Regions from separate parts of the Bacillus sp. XF8 genome, predicted to be linked through region 2. Evidence: a T-box and tRNA genes for the amino acid it is inferred to sense, from the RefSeq annotation. Region 2 holds a T-box; the other holds one or more tRNA genes.
The links. The T-box of region 2 lies ahead of ileS2 (isoleucine--tRNA ligase). A T-box ahead of a tRNA ligase gene usually reads a tRNA of that ligase, here a tRNA-Ile.

Region 1 (7,760 bases), on a different contig from region 2:
CTAAATGGAGAAAAACATTTCCGGTTTACATGTTCTATTATGGAACATCATCATCATTTCATTTGCTTGGATTGTGGTGGTACAAAAGAAATTACTTCCTGTCCAATGGATTTTATGAATAAAGATTTTAAAGGATATGAGGTAACGGGGCATAAGTTTGAAATATATGGGCGTTGCCCGAAGTGTGCAAAGTAAGAGCTCGTCAGTTACGAAACTGACGAGCTTTTATTTTAGTTTTCTTACAAACATATAATAAAAACGGCTACCTGGTAACATCCAGACAGCCGTTTTTATTATTGCTCTTGTTTTTCTTTTTCTTGATTTGCAGCCATTTCAGCGGCAATTACATCAATTTCTTTCTTGAGTTCTTCTACCATTGTTTCTTCCGGTACTTTACGAACGACTTTTCCTTTACGGAATAATAAACCTTCTCCGCGTGCGCCAGCAATACCGATATCAGCTTCGCGAGCTTCACCAGGGCCGTTTACAGCGCAGCCAAGTACAGCAACTTTAATTGGTACTTTCAGTGTAGAGATGTATTCTTCTACTTCATTTGCAATACTGATAAGGTCAATTTCAATACGACCGCATGTTGGACAAGAAATAAGCGTCGCAGCGTTCGATGCAAGACCGAATGATTTTAACAATTCGCGAGCAACTTTTACTTCTTCCACTGGATCAGCACTTAATGAAATACGAAGTGTATTTCCGATACCTTTACTTAAGATTGCTCCAAGACCGGCAGCACTTTTTACAGTTCCGGCAAATAGTGTTCCGGATTCTGTAATACCTAAGTGTAATGGGTAATCAAAAGCACGAGCTGCTTTTTCATAAGCTTCAATTGCTAAGTTAACATCAGAGGCTTTCATTGATACGATAATATCATGGAAATCTAAGTCCTCTAAAATTTTAATATGATGCAGTGCACTTTCAACCATACCATCTGCAGTAGGGTATCCATATTTTTCTAAAATATGACGTTCTAATGAACCAGCATTTACACCAATACGAATTGGAATACCGCGTTCTTTTGCAGCATTTACAACCGCTTCTACTTTATGACGGCGCCCGATGTTTCCTGGGTTGATACGTACTTTATCAATGCCGCCTTCAATTGCTTTTAAAGCAAGACGATAATCAAAGTGAATATCGGCAACAAGTGGGATGTTAATTTGTTTTTTAATATCAGCAATAGCATTTGCTGCGCGTTCGTCTGGAACAGCAACGCGGACAATTTGACAACCTGCTTCTTCTAAACGTTTGATTTCAGCAACAGTTGCTTCTACATCATGCGTTTTTGTTGTTGTCATACTTTGTATAATTAATTCATTATTACCGCCAATTGTTAAATTACCGACTTTAACAGGACGTGTTTTTGTACGATGAGTCATTTCATTCACGAATAGATCGCTCTCCTTATAAAAGAAGTTTCTTATTTTGCCCTTCATATCAAATATAGTATATGTGATATGAAGCAATAGAAACCTATATGCTCGGTTTCACTTTTACTATTGTATCAGCGCCTTTATGTAATTGACAAGGATTAAGTGATGGTTCATTGATATAACGGGAATTTGTAAGATTTTCCGATTTGAATTTTTGTAGAAGATGTATTTTTATTTAATTGTTTAAAATCATCGATTACCGTTTCAATAGAAGGAACTTTTTTCTTGTTAATCGCTTCTGTAATGGATAAAACAGTGTCTCCTGTTTTTACTTCAATCGCTTTATACTGTGCATCTGTTTCTTTTTTTGCTTTTGTCTCAACATTTTCTTTTTTTACAGTTTGGGCAGCTGTTGTTTTTTTGTATGAACTTAACATTGGTAAAGTACCAATTTTTATATCGTAATAAAACACGTAACCGAGAACAAGCACAAGTAAGAATGCACTAAGTCTCTTCATATTTCTCACTCCTTTGTTAGGAAATATATGCTTGTCCAAAAAAAAAATGCCAAAATGGCATTTTTTATAGTTCGTGTTTTTCTTTCGGTTTTGGTATTTCTTTAATTGTTAAGTACAGAACAATTAAAATGATGGCAGTGTACAGAAGAAATGTTCCTGGCACAATTATGTTTAATAAATTCATAATCATAAAGAAAATGGTTGGAATTGTATAGCTGTAAGCTGTTAATGTCCAAACTTGTTTGTAAGATACCTTTCGTTGACCAACCATTGCTGAACCGACAAAGGCTAAAATGGTTGTGCCTAGGAATGAAATAAATAATTGGAACAAGTAAATGGCTATTCCAACACCAAACATGAGGAATGGATAGATATTATCAACGGCTGATACAATGCCTTGGATATCTTTTTTCTCAAATGTCCCATTGCCGAAGTCACTGTAAGCTTGACTTTGTGTTTGATTGTTATTAATAGATACGACTTTATCTTTTAAGACGAATACACCTTGTTTATTTGTATATGCATTCGTATCTGTTGCATTAGGGTCAAATACGAAAATAAAATCTCCATCTTCTTTTATAATAGGTTCTTTGATGTCAGCATGAAGCTCGCCATTCTCAATTTTAAAATCAGGGAGATCTTTTTCAATTGATTGATGTACAGAAGATACGACATCTTGTACGAAGTTTCCAAATGTAAAAGTTTTTGGGATCGTCGCAAGTAAACACAATAACATGATATATAGAATCGTTTTTCCCATTTTTTGAAAACGAAAAAGCGCCATGTCTTTTGGCGAATACAAACTTTTTACTAGTTGAGTAAATATGGACATATATTCACTTCCTTTGCTATATGTATGATAGGTTGATGCATAAAATCATTGTAACGTAAGAATCTAGAGAACCACAAGCTATATCGCGTGAAATAAAGTTAATACTCCATAATTGGACTGTATAGAAGACTTGCTATATAAAGTGAAATTTTAATCAGTAGAGGTTTTCTTCATCCTCCACTGATTATTAGCCCTCACGAATCGGGGGCTTACTGTCCGTTAATGCGGGATAAAAAATCTTTGTTAATGATTCACTTGCAGTAAAAAATTGTTTTAAGATATAACGGAAAGCAAAAAAGATAAACTGCCAGTAACAGTGGAATTGGTGAGAGTTAACCATTAGTGAGAGGAGGAAGGTAAAAATACAATTGACACTTTTCTTTTTTATATGGTAAATTTATCTTACCTTTCTTAATCAATATGTCTCGCAGTTTGCAGCTTTTATGAATGTTCTGTGGAGACTTGGTGATGAATCTGAATTTCAGTCACCGCTGTATACATAATTCTGGACCCTTAGCTCAGCTGGTTAGAGCAGACGGCTCATAACCGTCCGGTCGTAGGTTCGAGTCCTACAGGGTCCATATCCATTTCGCATGTTTATCATGTAGACGAGAAGCTTCCTTGTAGAAGGAAGCTTTTTTTTACGAAATGTATGAGCATTTTGTTTGAAAAGAAATGGGGATTTTGCTACGTTAATGATAGCAAGAAAATGTGATTTAATTTGTTTTCACCCTATGGCAATTAGGGTAAAATGAAGTTGTATGCCAATTTATTTTGGCAATACATAAAATGGGAGGAATGTAACAATGGCAAAACATGAATTACCAAATTTACCTTATGCGTATGATGCTTTAGAACCTCACTTTGATAAAGAAACAATGAACATCCATCATACAAAACACCACAACACTTACGTAACAAACTTAAATGCTGCATTAGAAGGTCATGCAGAACTAGCTGACAAAAGTGTTGAAGAATTAGTTGCAAACTTAAATGAAGTACCAGAAGCAATTCGTACTGCAGTACGTAACAATGGTGGCGGACATGCGAACCATACTTTCTTCTGGACAATTCTATCTCCAAACGGTGGTGGACAACCAGTAGGTGAACTTGCAGCTGCAATTGAAGCGAAATTCGGTAGCTTTGATGCATTCAAAGCAGAATTCGCAAAAGCTGGTGCAACTCGCTTCGGTTCTGGTTGGGCTTGGTTAGTAGTAAACAATGGTGAGCTAGAAGTAACAAGCACTCCAAACCAAGATTCACCTTTAACAGAAGGTAAAACTCCAGTTATCGGTTTAGACGTTTGGGAACATGCTTACTACTTACATTACCAAAACCGTCGTCCTGACTACATCGGTGCATTCTGGAACGTTGTAGACTGGAACGCAGCTGAAAAACGTTACCAAGAAGCTAAATAATATCGCTTATTCCGTTTTATGTCAGTCGATATTGAAGAAGCTAGGGGAATATTCTCCTAGCTTTTTTGTATGCTTTCTTTTACATAATTGCGTCGGTCTTTGGAAGACTAGAACATGAAGTAAAGGAGAGTTATCTATGAAGTGGAAACATGTAATTGGCGATGTCGAGGTGAATCGTGATTTAGTATTGTTACTTGTTATGGGGGGATTATACACGCTCGCGATTTCTTTGTCCAACACGTTTGTTAACATTTATTTATGGAAACAAACGCAAAACTATTTGAACCTTGGATTGTATAATTTAGCAAGCGTTGTATTGCAACCATTAACATTTCTTTTTGCAGGAAAATTGGCAAAGCGGATAGATCGTGCCATTTTACTGCGAATCGGTGTAGGAACATTAGCGACTTTTTTTATTGTTGTTTTACTCGCGGGAACGCATGCTTCACATTATATTTTATTACTTGGTGGTCTTCTAGGAATTGGATATGGTTTTTATTGGCTGGCATTTAATTTGTTGACGTTTGAAATTACTGAGCCTGAAACACGTGATTTTTTTAACGGTTTTCTCGGCCTGCTAACATCCTTCTCTGGAATGATTGGGCCAATAGCAGCGGGGTATACGATTTCGCGTATGGAGAAGTGGACCGGTTATACGGTTATCTTTTTTCTTTCCCTAACTTTATTTGCAGTTGCTGTTGTCATAAGTTTCTTTTTATCAAAAAGAGAATGTGAAGGGCGCTATGAAATTGTTCAAGTTTTGAAAGAACGTAAGATTGATAAAAACTGGGGAAGGATTACCCGAGCACACTTTTTTCAAGGATTGAGAGAAGGAACGTTCGTTTTTGTTATTTCTGTATACGTCTATTTAGCATCAGGAAGTGAATTTGGGCTAGGAAAGTATAGTTTAGTCAATTCAGCTGTATCCTTTATATGCTACTATTTTGTTGCGCGTATATTAAAAAAGGAATGGAGAAAAAAAGCGATTTTACTTGGTGGAATTATTTTGTATGTCGTTGTATTTTTAGTTATTTTTCATGTTACATATGTAAAACTACTCATTTATGCAGCATGTATCGCCATTGCCTATCCAATTTTACTCGTTCCATATGGTTCTATGACATATGATGTAATTGGAAGAGCAAGGCAGGCGAGAGAGTGGCGTGTGGAGTATATCGTTGTACGAGAGCTATGGCTGAACGGCGGGAGAATATGTTCCATTTTAAGTTTTTTATGTGCGGTATCATTTTTTTCACCAGAAAAAAGCTTACCTGTTTTATTATGTATTCTCGGAGCTGGACATTTACTTATTTATTTTGCTGTTAGAAATGTCAAATATGGGGAGGAGAATCCAAATAAAACAAGGATTCCAGCACCTGAAACAACACAAAATCATACTGAACGAGAAGGTTAACTTCTTCCGTGTTTTATGCTAGAATAAAAAGACATGTAAAACAGCAGTGAGGACACCTATAACAAGGTGTCCCTTTCCTATTACATAGCTGTTGGTAGAGGGGGTTCGTATGAGTAAAAAGAAGAAAAAAAAGAAGACCCACGTTCCGTTTCGGCTTAACGTGTTGTTTTTTTGTGTGTTTTTAATGTTTTCAGCGATCATTGTGAAGCTTGGAATGGTACAAATTGTACATGGTGAGGATTATAAAAATGAGGTTGAAAAAAAAGAAAACGCAACAGTAAGTAATCCGGTTCCACGCGGAAAAATCTTTGATAGGTATGGTCGAGCTGTTGTGGATAATAACCCGGTTCGTACGATTACGTTTACAAGAATGAAGGGGTCGACTTCGGAGGAGCGTTTAGAAACAGCGAAAAAACTTGCGCAGCTAATTGAAGTATCTCCAGATAAATTAACAGAACGTGATAAAAAAGATTATTGGCTTTCTTTACATGAAGAGGAAGCGAAAGCAAAAATTACAAAGAAAGATCGAGCTGAATTAAAAGAGAAAAAAATTGATGATAAAGAAATTGCAGAGCGTCAGCGTAATCGCGTGACAGAGGCAGAAATAAATCAATTAACAGCGGAAGATTTAGAAATACTTGCAATAAAGAGTAAAATGGACGGCGGATATGCAATGACGCCGCAAATTGTAAAAAAAGATGTAACTCCAGAAGAATATGCAATCATTAGTGAGAACTTAGCATTGTTACCGGGTATCGATACAACAGTTGATTGGGAACGTAAATATACTTATGATGATATGTTCCGCAGTGTACTTGGTGGGGTAACAAGCTCAGATGAAGGATTGCCGAAAGAACGGCTCGATTATTTCCTTGTTAGGGATTATAACCGTAACGATCGTGTTGGAAAAAGTTATCTTGAACAGCAATATGAAGATGCACTTCATGGTACGAAAGCAGAAGTAAGAAATGTTACAGATAAAGATGGTAATATTTTAGAAACAATAAACGTGTCTAAAGGACAACGAGGAAATGATTTAAATTTAACAATTGATATGGAATTGCAAAAGCGCGTCGAAGAAATTCTTTCGAAAAACTTAATGAAATTCAAAGGTTCAGAACCACTTTTAGATCGTGCGTTTGTTGTGATGATGAATCCGAAAAATGGTGAAGTGTTATCCATGGCTGGAAAACAACTTGTGGAAGAAAATGGAGAAACAAAGGTGCAAGACTTTGCATTAGGAACGATGACAAGTTCGTATCCGATGGGTTCAACTGTAAAAGGTGCAACATTATTAACTGGGTATCAAACAGGAGCAATTACGCCTGGAACGACATTATTGGATGAACCGATAAAATTAAAAGGTACACCAATCAAATCTTCTTGGAAAACGATGGGGTACATTAATGACCTGACTGCTTTGAAAATGTCTTCTAACGTATATATGTTTAAGACGGCGATGAATATTGCAGGAGTGCCATATGTTCGAGGTGGCACATTAGATATTAAGAAAAAGGCATTTGACGATATGCGTTATTACTTTGGTCAGTTCGGTCTTGGAGTGAAAACAGGTATTGACTTGCCAAATGAATCAGCAGGACTGAGAGGTTCAGAATATACACCTGGTTTCTTATTAGACTTATCAATTGGACAGTATGATAACTACACACCGCTTCAGCTTGCACAATATGTATCTACTATTGCAAACGGCGGTTATCGTATGCAACCACAAGTTGTAAAGGAGATTCGCCAGCCAACAGCGAAACAAGATGAAGTTGGAAAAGTCATTCAATCAATGGAACCGAAAGTGTTAAACCGCATTGATATGCCGGAGAATCAAATTAAACGAATTCAAGAAGGCTTTAGACAAGTGTTTAACGAATCTGGTGGTACGGGTGCGAAATACTTTACAGGAGCAAAATATACAGCGGCCGGAAAAACAGGAACGGCTCAAACTGTATATGGCGGTGACAAAGAAAGTGGGAAAAAAGCAAACGGCGAGCGTGTACAAGTTTATAATTTAACGTTAGTAGGTTATGCACCGCTTGATAACCCAGAGGTAGCATTCTCTGTTGTTGTTCCATGGGTACATGATGATAAAACAGGAATTAATGGGTACATTAGTCGCGAAATTATGGACGCTTACTTTGATTTGAAAAAACAAGAAGTAACAGGTGAAGCGCCAAAAGATGC
Region 2 (8,736 bases):
GTGAGAGGGATGGTATAAAAAAAGTCCTCTCAACGTGTGCGAGAGGACTTTTGAAAAAAGGGTACAAGCATACCCTAAGTATTTCAAACCGTTACCTTCTCAACCTCACGGGGCTGTGTTAAAGGATCATTATTTAACTGTTGTTAGTATCGCAGTTTTTACTCATTTTGTCAATACTATTTTCGTAAAACATTTAAGACTTCTTCAAATACCGCTGGTACAGGCGCCTCAAATTCGATATATTCGCCTGTACGAGGATGATCAAATCCTAAAATTCCTGCATGAAGTGCCTGTCCATTTATATCTAATGTTTTTTTCGGACCATATTTCGGATCTCCCGCAAGCGGGTATCCAATATATTTCATATGAACACGAATTTGATGTGTACGTCCCGTTTCTAAACGACATTCAACAAGCGTGAAATCTTTAAATCGTTCTAATACTTGAAAATGCGTAACAGCGTGTTTCCCATTTTCATCAACCGTCATACTTTGACGATCCTTCTTATCCCGAGCAATCGGTGCATCAATTGTTCCTTTATCGTGTGGAATTACACCGTGAACAATCGCCTTATATCGTCTTGTTACTGTTTTTGCCACAAGCTGATTTACAAGAGATTCATGTGCCATATCATTTTTAGCAACCATTAATAAACCAGACGTGTCTTTATCAATACGGTGAACAATACCAGGACGCATTACACCGTTAATCCCTGATAGGTCCTTACAATGATGCATTAATCCATTTACAAGTGTACCACTTGTATGTCCAGGAGCTGGGTGTACAACCATACCACGTGGCTTATTCACAACAAGTACATCTGCATCTTCATAATAAATTTCTAAATTCATGTCTTCTGGTAAAATATCAAGCTCTTCTGGTTCTGGAATTGCTACTGCAATTTCATCATTTGCTTTTACTTTATAATTTCCTTTGATGGTATTTCCATTTACGGTTACAACACCATCTTTAATCCATTGCTGCACTTGAGTACGTGACCACTCATTGTTTACACCAGCAACAAATTTATCAATCCGTTCATTTTTTTGTTCTTCTGCAACTGTTACTTGTACTACTTCGCTCATTCAATTACTCCTTCATTTTCTTTCCTTCTAATAATGTTTGAATAATAATTAATACAACTCCAATACATAAAGCTGAGTCAGCTATGTTAAATACCGGATAGTTGTATGAAAAAATATACACGTGAATGAAATCCACCACTTCTTGTCTAAATACACGATCAATAAAATTGCCAATTGCTCCGCCTAAAATAAGACCTAATGAAATCCCTAGGAGCTTATCTGTTTTTGCATACTTTTTCATATAAAATACGATAAATCCTACAAAAACAACTGTAATAATATAGAAGAACCACATTTGATTTTCTAAAATGCCCCAGGCAGCTCCTCTATTCCGATGTGATGTTATGTATAATACATTATCGATAATCGGGATACTTGTACCTAATTCCACGTTCTTTACAATTAACCATTTCGATACTTGATCGATGGCAATGACAAATAAGGCTATTAAATAATATATCATTTTCATTTCCCCCACAAAGACAGTGTACCTCAAAATTTTAGCATAGCTACCGTCTTTTCACAATGAACCTTTACGGAAGAATAAAATAAAACGAAAAAAGGTAATATAATATCGTTGTGCCTATCAGACATTTACTTTCTCATATAAAAATTCATGAATTGTACGAGCTGTTGGCATCCTTTGCATTTGCTTTACAGGAATATATTTTCCAGTTTCTTCACAAATTCCATACATGTCGATTTCCATTTTAAATAATGCTCGTTCAACATCTTTTAAATCTTCTCTTATATCATGTAAAAATAATTTCTTTTTCGCATCTTCCTTCATTTCATAACCTAGTTCTTGTCCGAATTCCATACGGTACGTGTGCATCGCTTCTTTTGCCAGTCGCTCCTGTAATTCTTTTTTCATCAATTGCAATTCTTCTTTGATTTCCATGTAGATGTCATTCACGTGTACATTCCTCCCGGCTGCAATGTACCGTTAGTGTGTCCGAAATTTTCTCACTTACCGCTCACACATTTTTCCTTCATAGGAAAGTACTTAAAAATCACTTCATCCTGCCTGATAGAAAATCTATAAGCAATCGAACTTTCCATACATCTGCCAGCTGTTAAGAAAAATCCCTACTGAATGCAAAAAACTGACTACCGTAATAGCAGTCAGTTTTTTATCACATCATTATTTTACATAGTTTTCTTTTACTACTGTTGCACAACGCTCACATAATGTTTCATGTTCAGCATCTTTACCAATTGTTTCAGAAACAACCCAGCAACGTTCACATGTTTCACCAGTTGCCTGCGCTACAACAACAGCTGTATGCTCATATTTCGGAGCATCGATTGGCGCTTCTTCCATTGTTCCACCAAGTTTGTACTCAGAAACAATAAACAATTGTTTTAAATCTTCACTAATAGACTCTAACATTTGTTTCATTTCCGCAGTTGGGAATAAAGTAATGCTCGCATTAAGCGATTTACCAATTACTTTTTCATTACGCGCCACTTCTAACGCTTTTAATACATCGTCACGAAGTGTCATAAATGCATCCCATTTTGTTTTTAGCGCTTCAGCACCCTCTACTTCTACAGCTTCTGGCATATCAGTTAGCTGAACGCTTTCTTCAGTAACACCAGGAATATATGGCCATACTTCATCAGCTGTATGAGGTAAGATTGGTGTTACAAGCTTTGTTAATGCAACAAGAACATCATAAAGTACTGTTTGAATTGCACGGCGGTCATGATGATTTGCAGCTTCGATGTATAAAATGTCTTTTGCAAAGTCTAAATAGAATGAACTTAAATCAATTGTACAGAAGTTATGAATTGCATGATATACTGCCGCAAAATCATATGTTTCATATGCTTCTTTTACTTTTGTAATTAAGTCATTTAATTTCACTAGCATATAACGATCCACTTCACGTAGTTCAGCTGCTGCTACTGCATCTTGACTTGGATTAAAGTCAGCTAAGTTTCCTAATAAGAAACGGAATGTGTTACGGATTTTACGATATACTTCTGCAACTTGTTTTAAAATATCATCTGAAATACGTACATCAGATTGATAATCAACAGAAGATACCCATAGACGTAAAATATCTCCGCCTAATTGATCCATAATTTTCTTCGGCACAACAATGTTTCCAATAGATTTACTCATTTTACGACCTTCACCGTCTAGTACGAATCCGTGACTTAGAACGCCTTTATACGGTGCTTTACCTGTTACTGCAACTGCTGTTGATAATGAAGAGTTAAACCAACCACGGTACTGGTCAGATCCCTCTAAGTATAAATCAGCCGGACGCTGCAGATCGTCACGCTCTTCTAATACAGCTTGGTGAGAAGAACCTGAATCAAACCATACATCCATAATGTCTGTTTCTTTACGGAATTCGCCATTTGGACTAGATGGATGTGTAAATCCTTCTGGTAATAAATCTTTCGCTTCACGTTCGAACCATACGTTAGAACCGTTCTCACGGAATAAATCTGCTACATGATTAATTGTTTCATCTGTAATAATTGGATCGCCATTCTCTGCATAGAAGACAGGAATTGGTACACCCCACGCACGTTGACGAGAAATACACCAGTCACCACGGTCACGAACCATATTATGAAGACGTGTTTCACCCCATGCTGGTACCCATTTTGTTTCTTCAACCGCTTGTAATAATTCGCTGCGGAACACTTCAATAGATGCAAACCATTGCGCTGTCGCACGGAAGATAATTGGTTTTTTCGTTCTCCAGTCATGTGGATAAGAATGCGTAATAAATGTTAGTTTTAATAATGCGCCAACTTCTTCTAGTTTTTCTGTGATTGGCTTATTCGCTTTATCATAAAATAGCCCTTCAAATCCAGGTGCTTCACTTGTTAATACACCCTTATCATCAACTGGGCAAAGAACTTCTAAGCCATACTGTTTACCAACAAGGAAATCGTCTTCCCCATGTCCAGGCGCTGTATGTACACAACCTGTACCAGCATCTGTTGTAACGTGCTCACCAAGCATAACTAGAGAATCACGATCATAGAATGGATGCTTCGCAACTGTATACTCAAGTTCACTACCTTTAATCGTTTTCACAACTTGAGCATTTTCCCACTCTAACGTTTTAGAAACTGTGTCAAATAGTTCAGAAGCGATAATATATTTTTCGTCATTTACATTTACAATGCTGTATTCCAGTTCTGGATGAACAGAAATACCTAAGTTTGCTGGTAATGTCCAAGGTGTTGTTGTCCAAATGATAAATTTCTCGTCGCCTTCTAATACGTTTTTCCCGTCTTTTACTGGGAATGCTACGTAAATAGATGCTGATTTTTTATCTTTATATTCAATTTCAGCTTCAGCTAACGCAGATTCACTTGTTGGAGACCAATAAACAGGTTTTTGTCCTTTATAGATGTAACCTTTTTTCGCCATTTCACCAAACACTTTAATTTGCTGCGCTTCATATGCTGGCTCTAAAGTAATATATGGACGATCCCAATCTGCACGTACACCAAGACGTTTAAACTGCTCACGTTGACGATTTACTTGTTCATATGCATATTCTGCACATAATTTACGGAATTCCGCAACCGTCATTTCTTTACGTTTTACACCTTTATTTGTTAAAGCTTGTTCAATTGGTAAACCGTGTGTATCCCATCCTGGTACATATGGTGCACAGTATCCAGTCATCGATTTGTAACGTACAATAAAATCTTTTAATACTTTATTTAACGCATGTCCCATATGAATGTCACCATTCGCATATGGAGGACCATCATGCAGTACAAATAAAGGACGACCTTTTGTATGTTCTTGTACCTTTTCATAAATGTTCATCTCAGCCCATTTTTCTTGCATTGCAGGCTCACGTTTTGGTAAATTCCCTCGCATTGGGAATTCTGTTTTCGGCATTAGTAATGTGTTTTTATACTCCATGCTCAATTCCTCCTCGAATGTATAAAAGAAAGACCCTAAAAAATGGAATAAAAAAGAGACTTTCTCATCCCCCAAAAAGGGACGAGAAAGTCTCCCGCGGTACCACCCTAGTAGACCATGCATGTATATACAAAGTCCTCTTTATATTCTTAACGCGAATATACGCCTACGCTTACTTTTTTGTTCAGCGCGGAACTCCAGGGTGATATTCCCATTTATCTCCTTATCCTGAGCTTACACCGTCCTCAGTTCGCTATATAAGGTATGAAAAAGGTACTTATCCCTATCTTCGTTTTTCTTAATAAATATGTTGTTTAAAATTATATGTAATAATGAGAAAAACGTCAAGCTTACACTGTTTCTTCTTTCTTTAACAGCTCGTCCACTTCTTCTTCTAGCTCAATTAATTTGTCCCAATCATCGTTGTTTAGCATTTCAAGCTGTGCTTCTAATAGCATACGGAAACGCGTGCGGAATACTTTCGCTTGTTTCTTTAACTCTTCAATATCAAATGCAACTTTTCTTGATTTTACTAAAGCTTCATTAATGATACGATCTGCATTCTTTTCTGCTTCACGTACAATTAATTTTGCTTCTTTTTGTGCATTACGCTTTACTTCTTCCGCTGCTTCTTGTGCAACAACGATAGATTTATTTAACGTGTCTTCAATGTTAGAGAAATGATCTAATTTCCCTTCTAGTTGGGCAACTTTTTCTTCTAATGCTTTCTTCTCACGAATGACCAATTCATAATCTTTGATAATCTGATCAAGAAACTCATTTACTTGATCCTCATCATAGCCACGGAATCCGCGACCAAATTCTTTGTTATGAATATCTAATGGTGTTAACGGCACAAACGCCACCTCCAAGTAGTTATCTAAATTTTCCTCTTTTAATTATATCTTTTCTTCGACAAAATTAGAGATTTTCCTTCTAAAAAACTAATCATTTTAGTATACCATACAAAACTCTCCATTTGTCGCGTTTCGTTTTTCCTTCTACAGAAAATAATTTACTCCGGCCATATCCCCTAACTGAAAAAACATCACCCGGAAAACACTCGTATGCAGTTTGCTCAACCGTTTTCCAATTTACTTTCACAAGGCCGTTTTTTATAAGCGGCTGTATTTTTTGCCGTGATATATGGAGCATTTCAGCTAGCAGGACATCTAATCGAAGTGATGAAACAGTTCCAGACTGTTCTCTCCATTCTTCTTGCAATCGCAATACTTTCTCTGCTTGTACAGAGGAGAGTGAGACCTTCATTTTCCCTATCGATTGTAAATTCATTTCAATGTATGAAACAATTTCTTTTGCAACAATAATTTGGGCACGATTTTCTTGAAGCAAAATATCACCGCACTTTTCTCTTGTGAGACCAAGAGACATAAATGCACCTAATATTTGCCTATGTTCAAGCGTATAAAACTTGGAAGGATAGTCAATTTCTAATACTTCAACTTGAAACTCTTCTTCATTTAAATCAAGGTAACTCGGATAAATAAGAGCTCTTTTCCTTTCCGCTTTTGGCGTAGCACCATAAAGTCGCAAAGTCGCATCTCCTTGATTACCAATTATCGTAGCAACAATTTGTTGCTGACGCGGATCAAGAAAATCCGTTAATTTCACTTGATGATATTCTTCAGCTACCTGTTTCCATTCTAACGCTTTATCTACAAAGACCGCTTCTTCTGGTCTAAAATGCTCATAGATGCTCATTCATCCAACCTCTTGTTACAAGAAATAACTAAACAGACTTATTAAACCACTACTAGCCAATCTCAACGCAATAATTGCAACAAGTGGAGAAATATCAATCATACCAAAAGGTGGGATAAATCTCCGAAACGGCTCTAAATATGGTTCACAAATACGCGATAGAAAATCGCCAAATGTTGATTCTCTAGCCCCTGGAAACCATGATAGAAGAATATAGATAATAAGCGCCCAGGAGTAAATTTGAATGATCAAGACCAATGCTTGTAAAATAATCGTCATGGCGTATTACCACCTCTTTATATTTGTCTCTTCCTCTTCACCGAACAACTCAGAAATGGCCCCAACAATATCAACAGTCTCAGGTGTACAAATAAATGTTTTCGGTCCTAATTTTTGAATATCCCCGCCTATAGCGTATACAGTACCACTTAAAAAGTCAACGATACGCACAGCTTGATCTGTTGACATCCTTTGCAAATTGATGACCACTGCTCTTCTTCCCTTTAAATGATCCGCAATACCTTGTGCTTCTGAATATGTACGCGGTTCTAGCAAAACAACTTTAGAAGACTGCTTCGCTGTTTCAATACTTACAATATTTTGTTTCGGCTGTGCTTTCGTAAGTGGAATATCCTGCTGCTCTGGAGGATCTTGTTGTTTTTTCATTTCAGCTTGCTCCTTTTCCTTTTCGTAAGCTTCTCGCTCTTCCGGTGTGTCAAAAAAGAAGTATTTTACTTTTGACCAACTCATAATAATATTCTCCTTCCTTTTACGCTTTCCCTACTAAAATCGTTCCCAAACGAATATATGTAGCACCCTCTTCAATTGCAATCGTATAATCATTTGACATTCCCATCGATAACTCTTTACACGGAGCATACGATAACCCTAGTTCTTGCACTTGTTTTTGCAACCCACGCAATTCCTTAAAACAATGACGAATTTCTGCTTCTTCCTCAGTGAATGGTGCCATCGTCATCAATCCAACAACTTCAATTTTATCAAACTCTTGCAGGGCACGAATAAGCGCAATTGTTTCTTCTGCTGGTATCCCCTGCTTTGATTCTTCAGACGATGTTTTCACTTGTACAAAACATCGCACTGTTTTTGTAGCCCGCTTTTGAATCTCTTTTGCAAGTGAAATGCGATCCAATGAATGCAAATAATCAATCTCATTAATAATTTCTTTTACTTTTCTTGTTTGTAACGAACCAATGAAATGCCAATTTACTTTTGAACCGAAATGCTCATACTTCTGTAAAAAACCTTCATTACGATTCTCACCTAAATCAGTAAGTCCAGCTTCTATTACTTCATTTGTGTTTTCAATTCCTACTGTTTTTGTTACTGCAACAAGCTTAATCTCATGTGCCGAGCGCTCTGCTCGCTCACATGCTTTTTTGATTTCCTCATTTACGAATATTAAATTTTCTTGCACTGCCACTTGTTTTCAATCCTCCTTAAAGCTTATGAAACTCAACATTCTTCCTGTTTTTCCGCGATCACGGCGATGTGAGAAAAACAATTGTTCTTCACAGCTTGTACAAAGAGACGACATCACAATATGCTCATCTTTTATGCCAGCTTGTATGCATAATATACGATTGATTTCTTTTAAATCAATTGCATATTGTCCGTCTGAAATCACTTTATATGGAACAGGTCCGTTTACCGCTTGTTTTGCTGCTGATAATACGCGATCATCAACTACATAACAGCAGGACCCAATGGCTGGTCCAATCGCAACATAAATCTCATGAACTGGTACCCCTTCTGCTCTCCACTTTTGAATCATTTCTTTTGCAATTTCTTTTACAGTTCCTTTCCATCCAGCATGTGCCAGTCCTATCATACCATGTGATGGTGCATAGAAATAGAGTGGAACACAATCGGCATAACAAGATGTTAAACATACATCTGTATCAGTTGTATAAATACCGTCTGTATTTGGAATACCATCTTCATATAAATAGATTCCTCGCCCTTTTTCCCCTTGTCCTACTTTTTCAACGTGATGAT

Region 1: it encodes a tRNA-Ile, which carries the amino acid that the T-box ahead of ileS2 (isoleucine--tRNA ligase) is inferred to sense. The anticodon was not compared.

The regions. Positions count from the first base shown of each region.
Region 1 is NZ_JAGDQK010000005.1:67,546-75,305, reverse strand. Features, by position in the region: gene J4P91_RS05705 (Fur family transcriptional regulator) at 1-195, shown strand, start outside; gene ispG (flavodoxin-dependent (E)-4-hydroxy-3-methylbut-2-enyl-diphosphate synthase) at 294-1,391, opposite strand; gene J4P91_RS05695 (hypothetical protein) at 1,556-1,903, opposite strand; gene J4P91_RS05690 (DUF1189 domain-containing protein) at 1,968-2,735, opposite strand; tRNA gene J4P91_RS05685 (tRNA-Ile) at 3,243-3,316, shown strand; gene sodA (superoxide dismutase [Mn]) at 3,542-4,153, shown strand; gene J4P91_RS05675 (MFS transporter) at 4,290-5,567, shown strand; gene J4P91_RS05670 (peptidoglycan D,D-transpeptidase FtsI family protein) at 5,677-7,760, shown strand, end outside.
Region 2 is NZ_JAGDQK010000003.1:116,880-125,615, forward strand. Features, by position in the region: gene J4P91_RS03765 (RluA family pseudouridine synthase) at 177-1,085, opposite strand; gene lspA (lipoprotein signal peptidase LspA) at 1,090-1,548, opposite strand; gene J4P91_RS03775 (TraR/DksA C4-type zinc finger protein) at 1,672-2,001, opposite strand; gene ileS2 (isoleucine--tRNA ligase) at 2,230-4,995, opposite strand; T-box leader at 5,070-5,294, opposite strand; gene divIVA (septum site-determining protein DivIVA) at 5,346-5,852, opposite strand; gene J4P91_RS03790 (YlmH family RNA-binding protein) at 5,944-6,717, opposite strand; gene J4P91_RS03795 (YggT family protein) at 6,733-6,996, opposite strand; gene J4P91_RS03800 (cell division protein SepF) at 7,003-7,467, opposite strand; gene J4P91_RS03805 (YggS family pyridoxal phosphate-dependent enzyme) at 7,487-8,161, opposite strand; gene pgeF (peptidoglycan editing factor PgeF) at 8,168-8,736, opposite strand, start outside.